3 regions of the Brevibacillus sp. FSL K6-0770 genome follow, and region 1 is predicted to be linked to each of the others. Evidence: predicted binding sites of a transcription regulator. Region 1 holds the regulator's gene; each other region holds the start of a gene.
What was found. Region 1 encodes LexA, which represses DNA repair genes until DNA is damaged. Its sites were predicted from a motif close to CGAACATATGTTCG; they were not measured.

Region 1 (4,384 bases):
ATCGTAGCATTCGCAGACGATGTCCAAATCACTGTCGCCAAGATCGATGTCGAGCGGAATCGTTCCGGCGAGCACCGGATCAAAAGCTTGCAGGCGTTGCAAGACCGCGCTTTGTTCGATGGCTCGTGCGGCTGTTTGCTGTTTTGCTGTACCGTTTTGCAAATAGGTGAGATCACGCCAGTTTCTCGTCATAGAAAACTCCTGTTTCCTTCGGTATTTGCAGATGTTTGTCGCAACAAGTATGATAGATTCGCGAAAACAAGTGTGCAACAAAAATCGCTTTTGCTCGTATTACCTATGTGAGGGGAGTGCATGCAGATGGATATTTTACTCTGGATCGTTGTTTTGGTGCTATTCGCGCTCAGTATTGCAGGTATATTTTTGCCTGTGTTACCCGATACGATTTTGCTGTGGGCAGGCTTTTTGCTCTACCACTTTTTCATAGCAGATCCGGGAGCGGGGTTGCCAGCGTCCTTCTGGTGGGGAATGGTGGTATTCAGTATATTGCTGTACGGCGCTGACTTGTTGACCAACATGTATTTCGTGAAAAAATACGGCGGCTCCAAATGGTCGTCGGTGGCGGCTGCCGCAGGGATTTTTCTCGGGATTTTCGTGTTCCCGCCATTTGGGATGATCATTTTGCCGTTTGTCTTCGTCGTGCTGGTGGAGCTGTTGGTGCAGAACCAGCCTTTCGAGCGGGCGGTCAAAGCGGGCTTTGGCTCCCTGATCGGCTTTTTGGGAAGCGCAGTAGTCAAAGTAGTGTTGCAGGTGACCATGATTATCTGGTTTTTCCTCGCCAGATAGAGAGAAAAAAGGACAGCGATGGCTGTCCTTTTTGTATGCCGCGAAATTAGTGAATGAGGCGGTAGACGCCGATGACTTTGCCGAGAATGGAAACGGCGTCCAAAATGATCGGTTCCATCGTGGCGTTCTCAGGCTGGAGACGGAAGTGGTTTTTTTCTTTGAAAAAGCGCTTGACGGTTGCTTCGTCTTCTTCGGTCATGGCGACAACGATATCTCCGTTGTTTGCTACATGCTGCTGGCGCACGATGACGTAGTCTCCGTCGAGGATTCCGGCGTCGATCATACTGTTTCCGGACACGCGCAGCATGTACACCTTGTCTGAAGTCACGATATTTTCTGGAAGCGGGAAGTATTCCTCTACGTCCTCAATCGCCGTGATCGGTTGCCCGGCGGTTACTTTCCCGATGACAGGAACGCGGACAACGGAGTCTTCGAAGTTGTCCTGGAAGCGATCTTCTTCAGACAACAGCTCGATCGCGCGCGGTTTGGTCGGGTCGCGGCGAATCAGGCCTTTCTTTTCCAGGCGGGCCAAGTGGCCGTGTACGGTAGAGCTGGAAGCCAGTCCGACAGCTTCGCCGATTTCGCGCACAGATGGAGGATAACCTTTGTCGCGAACTTCCTTCCGAATGAATTCGATGATGGCTTGTTGTCTGCTAGATAATTTTGACATAAAAAGACACCCCTGATTTCTCGAACATATTTTCCTATATTATACCATGGGAGCTTGCGTTCGACAAACATAAGTTCGATAAAAAGGCGAACAGGAATTTTTGCCCGAAAGAACGTTTCTTGTCGAATGGTTGGTGCGAGCCAGAAGCATGGCTGTTCGCGGATTGTCCCATACCAAAAGGGGAATTGGCCATCTTGCCGTCACCTGCGTGAATTTTGCAAAGGGGCAGGTTTTCGTATTGACATGAACATATGTTCTCATTTATGATTGGAATACGAACTTATAGAACGTATGTTTGCAGGAGGTTATCCCATGAATGTCATGTCTATTCCTAACCGTTTTGAAAAAGAATCGTCCCGTCGCGTCCGTTTTGGTATTACCAGAGGCCAAGCCCTGTTGTTCCTGATTACGTTTTCTCTCTTTTTTTACTTGTTGACCGAACTGGTGTTTGCTTCTTCGCACGCTGAACCGCTAAAAGGAACAGAAGTGACGGTTCGCGACGGTGACAGCTTGTGGACCATTGCAGTCCGCCATCAAACGGAGACGGTCGATGTACGCGATCTGATCCAGGATATTAAAGAGGCGAACGATCTGCAGAGCAATCTGATTTATCCGGGACAGACCTTGCTCATTCCCGATCCGAAATGATAGAAAGCACTTGCCGGTTCGTCTCCATCTTGCGAGTTCGCCCTGATGTGATATAATTAAACGGCATTACTACTGGGTGGGAGGAACCGTACGTGGTATCTGACGCGGAAATCAAACGAATCAACGAACTGGTCAAAAAATCGCGCGAGGTTGGTTTGACCGATGAGGAAAAGCAAGAGCAGCAAGCTCTGCGACAAAAGTACATTGATGCGGTCAAGGCATCGCTGAAAGCGAATCTCGATTCCATCCGTTATGTGGAAGATCTTGAAGAGAATCGTCCCAAACATTAAGCTCACTTGTATTGATAAGGCAGACATCCTTGCTTGACGCTCGGGTGTCTTTTTGTTCCTTATGACTATCAGGTATTCGACAGAGGAGGAAAACAGATGGCGTGGGTGGCTGTAGCGGTAGGCGGTGCTGTCGGTTCATTGTTTCGCTATTGGTTGTCTTTGGCGGCGAATCAGCCGGGGTGGCCAATCGGCACCTGGTTAGCCAACATCATCGGCTCATTTTTGATCGGCGTGTTGTTTGTGATCGGCAAAGAGCGGGGAGGCATTTCTCCCGAAGTGTATATTTTGTTTACCACAGGGGTTATGGGTGGCTTCACGACGTTTTCCACCTTTTCTCTGGAGGTTGTTTCTTTTTGGGGCGACGGGCAATGGCTGCGCGGGACGCTGTATGCACTCGCGAGTATCGTGGTCGGGCTGTCCTCATGCGCCGTAGGGATTTGGCTTGCCCGGCAAATGCAATAATAAAAAATAATGGATAAAGCTGAGAGGGGGGATGGGTGTGAGTACCCAGCACCGCGATTACGAAGCAGAACAAAACAAGCTGAAAGAGACGATTGCGCTCATTGACGACGAGATTGTTCAACTGCGTGAGGAAATTAACGAAGCAACCGATGACTATGTGAAACAGGTCGTGAACTACAACAAGGCCAAAGATTTGCGGTATCTGGAAGATCACGGGCGAGACAAACCGTATTTCGGACGTGTGGATTTTCTCAAAGACGAGATTTACGAGCTGGATCAGGTGTATATCGGAAAACGCGGAATTGTCCGCAGTGATACGTTCGATTCGATTGTCGTGGATTGGCGAGCGCCCATTGCCAGTCTCTATTACTCCGGAGAGAGCAAGGATGCGTTTTACCGGATGGGGCGCGAGATTGTCCGTGGAGAGGTGCGGTTGAAGCGCAACTTTGCGATTGAGGACGGAGAGATTGTCGGGATTTACGATGGAGCGGTGAAAGAGACGATCAATCGGGAAATGGGGCATCCGGACGAGTTTTTGCAGGAAGGTTTCATCGACGAGTTTTTGAACGCGAATTTGAATATGGCCAATGACAGTCGCTTGAAAGATATCGTGGCGACGATCCAGTCAGAGCAAAATGAGATCATCCGGGCGGAAAAAGATCGGCCGATCGTCGTGCAAGGGGTGGCAGGTAGCGGAAAGACGACTATCGCCCTGCATCGGCTGTCGTACTTGATCTACAACTATCAGGATACGATGATGTCAAAAAAATTCATGGTGTTCGCGCCAAACCGGATGTTTCTTACGTACATATCAGAAGTGCTGCCTGAACTCGGCGTCGACGATGTCCAGCAGTCGACATTTGTGGATTGGGCGGCGCGGCTCGTCAAACCGCTCATGCCAAAAGGCTGGCGGATCGTCAGTCCCGACAAGCCGTTGCAGCTATTTTTTGAGGAAGGTCAGGATCAGCGTGAACAGGAGATTACTCGTAACAGGCTGCGTTTCAAAGGCTCACTGGCGTGCAAGGAAGCGATGGAGCAATACATTCGCTACGTGATTGAGACGAGAATCCCTTTCAAGAAACTGAGTTTTCTATACAACAAAACAAAGCAAGTCTTCTCCATTCCGGGAGAGACGATCCGGCAATTTTTCCTGGAGCAGTTCGGGGCGTTGCCGTACCAGCGCAGGGTAGACGCGCTGCGCAAACATTTGAAGCAGGAAATGAACAAGCAGCTGTTTTCGCATTTGCGTGAACGAAAAGTCGATCTCGACAAGCAAGGGCTGGCCAAATTTGAAAAAATGCTGGAACAGATTTTGGATACATACCTGGTCAGCTTTCCACGTCTGGATATTTTTGCGGCGTATCGGGAGTTGATTGCAGAGGAGGAATTGCTGCGCAAGCTTGCTCCGGCTGCGATCCCGGACGAGGTGATCCGTGATGTCAGCACCTCTTCTGCCGCACTGCTGGAACAGGAGCGCCTGGAGCCGGAAGACATCGCGCCGCTACTGTAC
Region 2 (4,384 bases), 2.0 Mb from region 1:
AAAGCCTTATCTGGTACGCTATCGGGCTTTTGGCGCTTTGCGCCTTGTCGGTGTTGTTTATGCCGCTTGTTCTGCTCGCCGCTTTGTTCGCGTTATTCGGACACGAAGCGTTATTTTTCTGGAGTCAGCTAAAAGAGCGGCAGCGGTCACCGTATTTCATCCAATCCTCGCGCGGCATCAAGGTGATGGGAGTCATTCCGGGCACGCGGGCGGAAGAAATCGGGATTGCTCCAGGGGAGATCATCGTCAAAGTGAACGGCATTCCAGTGCGGGATAAGACGGATTTGTATCCGGCCTTGCAAGCCAACTCGGCTTTTTGCAAAATGGAAGTGCTCACGCGCGATGGAGAGCTGAAGTTCGTGCAGTGTGCAGTCTACGCTGGCAACCATCATCAGTTGGGCATTATCGTAGTGCCGGATGCAACCACTCGCGTATTTGTCGATTTGAAACGCTCCAGCGTAGTTGAGCTGATCAAGCAAAAGCTTGAAAAACTGAATGTAGGCGCTTGAGCAAAGGGGAAGAGAAGGTGTGCGACAGATGTTGCACGCCTTTTTTTCATAAAAGGAACGGATTCGATAAAAAATTTTTTCTTGATGTGTTTGTCTATTCAGAAACTTATGCGGAACTGGAACGTCTTAATGTACGAGGAAAAAAGGGGAGTGAGGCATTTGTCCGAAATCAAAAAAACGGTCCTGTGTGTCTTGACTGGAGCATTAGCCGCGACAAGTCTGATCGTGGTGCCACTTGCGGGAGCCAGCACTAGCCCTGACAAGGCGGCTGCGTCAGGAGCAGTAGCGCGTGCCCAGGAAGTTGTTGCTGTCCCTGTTCCTGTAACAAAAGGGATTCAAACACTGGTTCGCCTTTTGCCTGAACTGTCTGCACGGCACGTTGTGTACGTTGGGGATGTGGATGGTCCCGGAGTCAGTGGAGCAAAGGTTTCTTTTGCGCTTTCCGCTGCTGAGGCAAACAAGGCAGTAGACGGAGCCATCTTTGATTCGGCCACAGGTAATTTGCTCAAACTCGAACTTGCTCCCAAAGCGGCTACGAAGCCGGCTTTTCCTACCGAGCAGCAGGCGAAGGCTCGGGCGCAGGCGTTTGTCGCGGGCTTGGCTGCATCAGGCAGCACGTATCAGGCCAGAGAAGTGACGAAAGCAGGCGGCAAACTCACGGTCAGACTCGTCCGCAAAGTAAACAATGTAGCGTTGGACGACGCCTACGACAACTTTGTCAGCTTTGACGCAGCGGGACGGATCATCGCGTTTGAAACATTTGACGGACGCTTGTACGAAAAAATAAATCCTGCGACGCTTCCTTCCGCGCAACGCGTCTTGTCTCCTGCACAAGCTCTGACGCAATGGAAGGCGAGCCGACCGCTGGAGCTGGTCTATTTGTTGCCGGAGCAGGACCAGCCAAACCGGACGGAAGCGAAGCTTGCCTATATCGTTAAAGGCGGCATCATTGCGAATGAACATACAGGAAGCGCAGTGGATGCCGCGAGCGGTAAAAAGTTGGCCGCACCTGACAAATTGCCGCAAATTTTAAATGTAACCGGTACAGGAGAAAAATGGACGGCCCAAACGGAGAAAGAGGCACGCAACTTGCTGCGCATCCTGTTCAAACTGGAAACGGCAAGATTGCCGATGACCATTTTGGAGGAGAAACACGACAACGGTGAGGCTGTGCGCTATTTTATCTGGGGCCACTTCCAAAAGGACGCAACTGACCAGGACAAGAAATACCAAATCGGCCAGTTCCCAGAGGGCGTCAGTAAGGCTGAGGGGCAGCACATCATGCTCGTAACAGATGCCAAGACGGGACAGATGCAGCAGTTTATTTACAGACAGGCGAATGAACCAGGGGCTGCTGCCAAAACCGACAAAAACCGCGATCGCAAAACAGTGGAAATGCTGTTGAAGCGGCTTGTTCTTTCCGGCAGCAACCAGCTGCGAGTGACGGATATCGGCGACGAGAAGTACACCTCGCTGGCTCTTGATCCACTGCTGGGAAATGTCCCGGTCTACCGAATCGGACAGAGTGAAGAAGCTGGCATGTATACGGTCAAAGTAAATTCATGGACGGGCAAAATCGAAGAAGTCAGCATAAACCGTCCGGAAAACGTGGTGTACCCTGCAAGCTCCAAGGCGATCAAGGAGCAGGCTGCCATGGATCGGTTACTCGGCGTATTGCCGCTTGAACTGAACTACATTCACCAGCGGGATGCGCAGACGAATGCGATTACCTTTAAACTGGGCTACGACCTGTCTTTCCGGCAAACTCGCGCGCACTGCTTCTGCGGAGCAAATGCCAAGATTGACACGACGGTGTACGTTGATGCTTTGACGGGGCAGACCATTATCAAAGAATAAGCAAAAATAAGAAGCCGCCTTCTTTCTGCGTTACAGAAGAGGCGGCTTTTGTGTGTAACTAGACTAGGCGCTCGCTTCAAATCCGGTGATTTGATTCAGCGCAATTTTTTTGTCATCAGCCAAGACGAACTCTACGATGCCGTTTTTCATGCTGACAGCCTTGATGACGCCATTCAGGCTGTTGTTTGAGCTTGAACCGTCCGTGTTGGTTTGGCTTTCTGTGTAAGTGACGTTGAAACCGATCATTTGTGCATATTGCAACGAGTTGCTCATGGCATTGTTTTCCGGCTTCACGCTCATGCCGACGACCTGATCGAGCTTGACCGTCTGACCGTTGTTCAGCGAGAACTGAGTGATTCCGTCTTTTGTTGTGAACCCGGTGATGACGGCGTTGGCGATTTCGTCGACTTTTGTGATGTCGTCCGTAGTAGCCGGGTTTCCGTCTTTGTCTATTTCTTTGGTCGTTTTGTACGAAACGTCTTTGCCGATCATATTCATGAACTTGAGACTGCTGTCCAGCGCATTCCCCGTCATGCCTTGCGACTCCAGTCCTTTGATGTCTGCAAGCGGAATCGGGTTAGTCTCTCCAGTAATGCGGAAGTATATTTTGCCTTTGTCCATGTAGACGGCTTCCAGCACGCCTTCTTTTGTTTGAGTCGCAGTTTCTCCCGTTACTTCGTCTTTGGTCGTGAGGGAGTAGGTTGCGGTGCGACCCGTCAGCGCTTCGTATTTTTCCAGCGTCAGCATGCTGTTGTTGGATTGCTCCATCAAAGTGGACATCTTTTTCATTTGCTCCACCATGGTCATCATGCTCGTTTGCTGAATGAACTGCGAGTTATCCATCGGGGATGTAGGGTCCTGATGCTTCAACTGTTCCAGCAAAAGCTTCATGAACGCATTGTTATCCAGCTCTGCCGAGAACTCTTTTTTGCCCTGGTAGCTCATGTGTGGCTGTATATAAGGATTATTTTTAACGGTGGTTCCGATATCTGACATGTCGATCCTCCCTGAAGGTGGCGAGTCTAACCGTACATACTTGTACACTACTACTTATTATCGGTATAATCTGTCGAAGGATGAAGACAAACATTTGTTCGAATTTCTGGCTTATCAGAGCTTAAATTGTGTTATAATGGAAATAGAACAGTCTTGCAACGAGGAGATGAACGAGGGAATGGAGCGTTTTGAATTGGTATCGGAGTATCAACCGTCCGGTGACCAGCCGACCGCTATCGCCGAACTGGTGGCAGGCATCCAGGCAGGCAAGCGGCACCAGACACTGCTCGGTGCAACAGGTACGGGAAAGACGTTTACGGCTGCCCAAGTAATTGCCCAGGTGAACAAGCCGACGCTGGTGATGGCGCACAACAAGACACTGGCTGCCCAGCTTTGCGCAGAGTTCAAGGAGTTTTTCCCGAATAACGCGGTGGAATACTTCGTCAGCTACTACGACTACTATCAGCCAGAAGCATACATTCCCCAATCGGATACATTTATTGAAAAAGACTCCAGCATCAACGACGAGATCGACAAGCTGCGTCACTCGGCGACCAGTGCGTTGTTTGAGCGGAGGGACGTCATCATTGTCGCTTCGGTCTCTTGTATTTACGGTTTGGGTTCGCCTGAAGAGTACAAGGAACTGTTGCTGTCGCTGCGAGTGGGGATGGAAAAAGGCCGAGACGAGATTTTGCATCGCCTGGTCGACATTCAGTACACGCGCAATGATATCAACTTCACACGCGGGACCTTCCGGGTTCGTGGAGACGTCGTGGAGATTTTTCCCGCGTCGCAGAGCGAACAGGCTATTCGTGTGGAGTTTTTCGGGGACGAAATTGAGCGGATTACCTCTATCGATGTGCTGACCGGAGAGATTTTGGGACAGCGCGACCACGTAGCCATTTTCCCTGCTTCTCACTATGTCACCCGCGAAGAAAAAATGAAGCTGGCCGTTCAAAGCATCGAAGTGGAGCTGGAAGAGCGATTGGCCGAGCTTAAAGCGGCGGGAAAGCTGCTGGAAG
Region 3 (4,384 bases), 590 kb from region 1:
TGGCTCGGTAATAGTAAATCCATCCAAAAGCACCTGTTTCCGTTGATCGGCTGTTACATTCAATTGTCCAGATCGTACGATTCTCGGATCATTCCCGGCCATAATCAAACTTTTATTAGGCATAACGTTAAAATCCGCGTCCCTAACGAAGATATAGTAAATAGTCCCGGGCTCATCTGACCAAATCTCAAAATCTGCCGTGGTCGATGTGTGATTTCCAAGCATTGCATTCACGTTTGGAGTAATTGTATCATCGTGCGGTGTAACGATATGCAGTTCGCCTTGGGCGATATTGACATTATTCTTGTAAAAATGAAGCGTGATGTCATAGCTTGTATCCGCACGTAATGTTTTAATAGCACCAAATCCATAAGTCTCTCCGTAATTGAAGACCCTGTATTCCTGCCCATTTACATAAGCCACCATGTAATCGGCATAGTCGCTATCTGACCACCTCCATCTAAATTGGACTTGCTCCGCACTTAGTGCTGTCTGTTCGATTGTTACTGATAAGCTATTTCCGGGTCACCCTGGACCTACACCGTGCGAGCGACTTTCATCGCACACGGCGTTCCATCAACAAATAAGAAGATAACGATTTACAACGGGCAGATTTAGGGTAAAGGGAGCAAGCTTATCTTGCAGCTAACTAAAGTTATCGTTTCAACCCGCGCGATTTGATGAATGGCGGGATAATTGAATCTCCAGCCCCATGCCAGAAGATCAGTTAAACCAATGGATGATCATTTCAATTGCCATAACGACGGGCCCAATTCAGAAATTTTTTCATCATCACAATCTCCTCCTTAGTTTAGCGCTTAATAGCGCCTTCGCTAAGTAAGGACATCGGGAGAAAGATTTTAATAAACGACGAGAGGTAACCGGTAACAGGCATGAAGAAGCGTGAGCGGAAAATTTTTTCAAAATCGCAGCGCGAAACATTCTCAGCGGCGATGTTACACAGCTGGAACTAATCCACTTTCAAAGCATCACAAAAATGTCCAGCCGTTACATAGATAAGAAGTACATCACAGAGATGCGCCCGCGGTGGAACGACCAGGTCGAGATCCGAAAAAATAGAACCTTGCTGACGCGAAATACCCCACTTAAAGGAGGCATTTTACCAGTTTCTCGTCTTTCTTCAGCTGAAGGACCCCTTCTCGTTGCTTCGGCAGAACAAATCGGATCGAGAACGGATTGTCTATCTGGAATGCTATCTCAACACACCAACCCTTCCATATGTTACAAGAGATCAGACAGCATGGCGGTTCGCCACTGACTGTACCGCAAGGATGTTGTCGATTACAAAGACACGCGGCGCTTTTCTCGTGAGGCAGTACGCTTTTAGTCGGTCGTCTGAAATTTCGATGGGACGCAAAGTTCGCTGTGTAGTGCGGCCGTCACTGCCAAGGTAAATAATCCGGATGTACTGATGCTGTTGTATGGCTCTTTGCAGTTGCCTTTTCATGCTGTTCGCCTCCATATAGGAACGTTTGTTTGTATTATATGCGAACATAATACGAATATGCAAATAAAAAAAGCTCCACACTTGTGGAGCTTTGCAGAAGCGTCGAACTGCCCTATAGCTACCCGGTTAAAATTTTTCAGGGAATTGCTTGACGATGCCTTCTGTCAAAATGTCCGCCAAATGAATCATATGGATCTCGTTTTTGTCCGTTGCTGCAATATCCGCTTTCCAATCTCCTTTGAGACAGTTCAGAACTATTTCCGTAATCAATTGAAGGTGCGCATAAAGCATATCTTGCAGCGTTTTAAACTGCCAGTTCGGATTCGCTGCACTTAAAAATTTCGAAATATCGTCAGCGTTTCTATGCCAATCCGCCTCCAGCTTTTTCACATCCGCCTGATTGCCCGCTTTGGCAGCCGCTACAATTTTCCCAGCGATCAAAATATGCTCTCGGAGAAGATCAGCCAGCTTATTTCCGGCGGCTTCCCCATAATAAGGCTTGATCAGATTCCCGATATCCTGCTGGTTCTGCAAAAGTCGGTCCAAAACGTCCTGCTGGTCTGGACGATTCGATATGGCACTGACAATGTAGCTTCTCGTCCATATTGTATGGTCGATCCAGACTTTCTGCATATCTGTCTTCAACTGCACCATTTTGGGACTTAGGCAAACTGAATCAGCGGCCTTCCCCTCTTTGGCTTGCACGGATACTACTGCCTGCATCATGCTAAAAACGAGTGCCAAGGTCAACAGTAACGCAAGCATCCGTTTGATTTTCATATTCATCTGCTCCTCTGTTCATAGGAAATAAGTCTTTTCAGGCTGTTTTATTATGGTTGAGATACCTGATTTTATACATTGCACTTGCCACTTTGAGGTTATTTAGGGTTGGTTTTCAATGGTTGCCAAGAGATAGATGAAATGCTCATGGAGTTGTTTAAACAGGCAACAGCCCTCCCCGGTTATCCTCCGGACGGAGGGCCGTGCTTTTGTCGCGTTGTTTTTTCTGTCATCCGGTCAGGCATCGTAAACATAAGCCAGGGCAACTCGCTCAGTCCGCCTGCTGGATCGTTGGTCAATCGCTTTTTCCAGGCGTTCGAGTTGTTCAGTAGTCTTTTGGCAGTCAAACACTGTCAATTGCCTTCAAGCCGGCTTCACGTTTCCAGCTCTCCAGCTTGAAGGCCGTAGACGTTTCTTTATCGATAAAATTGTCAGGCTTATCAACATCATACTTATCTGGCCTATCCGTCTCAATCAACTTGATCAAATTATGCGGGTACGCTGGGTCAGCAACGTCACCCGTCTTCCATATCTTCTGGAAAACGCTTCTGCTGAGTGATCCAAGTGACACAATTCTACTAGCACTTAGCGGAATCAATGCATAAGTTGTTGAAGCGTCATGTCCTGCTGCCATTACTGGCCCGTCTGGTGAGAATGTGACAGGTGCACTGTCTGATCCAAGACTTTACTCGTATTTTGCACCCAACTTCCAAGTGATTCTAGAACAACCGTGTTCCTTCCCCCTTTCCAAAAGAAAAAGCCGCTCGGTTGAGCGACTTCGAAAGTAATGACTGATGGAGCGCTGTCTAATCTGCAGTACCAGTATAGAAAGGCAAACCGATAGGCGAAGAAGCATTGTGAGCTGCATCTTCAGCTGTTACATAAAGAGTGTAGTTGGTATGACCAGGAGTCAATCCACTTAGATGGACATTATTTGGGCTACTAAAACTCGCTGCGATATAACCACTATCTACTGCAAGGTTCCCTTGTCCGTCAGTTCCTGCCTTAATCTGAGAGCTGTTCGGTGCGGAAGCATTGCTAGGAACTACAACAAAATAGAGGGTTCCATCCTCATTCACATTGAACTTCAGATCAGCATCTGTGGCTCCAATCCGATAATCGTGATTCACAAATGTGAATGTTGGTGGTGTCGTATCGCTATTCTCGCCTTATCCCTTTTCTATTTCTCGGTTTATAACGAGCCTACACCGTACAGGCGACTTTCATCGCACACGGCGTTCCATCAACGGATAACAAAGGAGATTTACAACGGGCCAATTAAGCGTAAATATTTACAGGATTTGAATGCAACATTTGAATCCACGTAGCAAGTGATAACAAAACAGCCGATTGGATAAATCGGGGAGCCACTCGACAATCAGCTTCATCAAGGAACAGTCAAAAGAAGTTTTCACTGGGTTCGAACCAGCGCCCCACACCTCTTACTTACTTTTACTTACTTTGTATAAAAAAAGACTTTTAATAAAAGTCTCGTGGATTTGAATCACATTCTATTTTTAAAGGCATAAACCAATTTCTCAGGAATTTTCGTGTATCTGAAACTGTTATCGGAACATCGCCTTTTTGAATATCGAGGTACAGGCTATAGCCTCCATCAGATTTAGACTCAATTGGAATCAAGTCAATAAATTCGTTAAAATCTTTTACTGCTTCGCTGGCGCTATCTATTTGTGGTTTGGTTACATCACTTACAATCATCAAAAATTGTCTCTTCAACAATACACCCCATTGTTTTTATTTTCATTATATCACAGTAATGAAAAGCAGGTGGGAAACGAACAGTTGGCGACTTATCGATCTTATCAGAAAATGGTGGCTAACCGCCGCCCTTTGTATTGAGGTTTTGGGTGGGTCATTTGTACCTCTGGTGGCACTTCACTATCCCTACGCAAGTTGAATAGGTCTTTTGGCATCCTCACTCAGAAGACAGCTTTGCGGAAAATTCGATTCCATGATATCCGTCATCCTCATGCAAGCTTGCTATTGAAACAAGGAGTAAATTCGAAAAGGTTGTATTAGAAATGCTAGATCAGGCCAATGTCCGTATTACATTAGATACATATAGAAACCTTTGCCTAATCTCCAGAGAGACACCCGGGATGGATTTGGTAATAT

Region 2: a site for LexA is predicted at 3,450-3,463, ahead of uvrB (excinuclease ABC subunit UvrB). Genes of this name have one in related genera too.
Region 3: a site for LexA is predicted at 1,487-1,500, ahead of NST23_RS18560 (WYL domain-containing protein). Genes of this name have one in related genera too.

What each region holds. Positions count from the first base shown of each region.
Region 1 covers NZ_JBBOBQ010000001.1:3,350,525-3,354,908, reverse strand. Annotated here, with positions in the region: gene NST23_RS15585 (DUF4269 domain-containing protein) at 1-192, opposite strand, end outside; gene NST23_RS15580 (DUF456 domain-containing protein) at 319-804, shown strand; gene lexA (transcriptional repressor LexA) at 851-1,474, opposite strand; gene yneA (cell division suppressor protein YneA) at 1,787-2,122, shown strand; gene NST23_RS15565 (DUF896 domain-containing protein) at 2,215-2,412, shown strand; gene crcB (fluoride efflux transporter CrcB) at 2,509-2,874, shown strand; gene NST23_RS15555 (HelD family protein) at 2,912-4,384, shown strand, end outside.
Region 2 covers NZ_JBBOBQ010000001.1:5,348,673-5,353,056, reverse strand. Annotated here, with positions in the region: gene NST23_RS25435 (PDZ domain-containing protein) at 1-509, shown strand, start outside; gene NST23_RS25430 (hypothetical protein) at 660-2,366, shown strand; gene NST23_RS25425 (flagellar hook assembly protein FlgD) at 2,430-3,362, opposite strand; gene uvrB (excinuclease ABC subunit UvrB) at 3,541-4,384, shown strand, end outside.
Region 3 covers NZ_JBBOBQ010000001.1:3,937,195-3,941,578, forward strand. Annotated here, with positions in the region: gene NST23_RS18555 (hypothetical protein) at 1-426, opposite strand, end outside; gene NST23_RS18560 (WYL domain-containing protein) at 1,253-1,468, opposite strand; gene NST23_RS18565 (glycosyltransferase) at 1,595-2,248, opposite strand; gene NST23_RS18570 (hypothetical protein) at 2,592-2,882, opposite strand; gene NST23_RS18575 (hypothetical protein) at 3,055-3,378, opposite strand; gene NST23_RS18580 (hypothetical protein) at 3,728-3,967, opposite strand.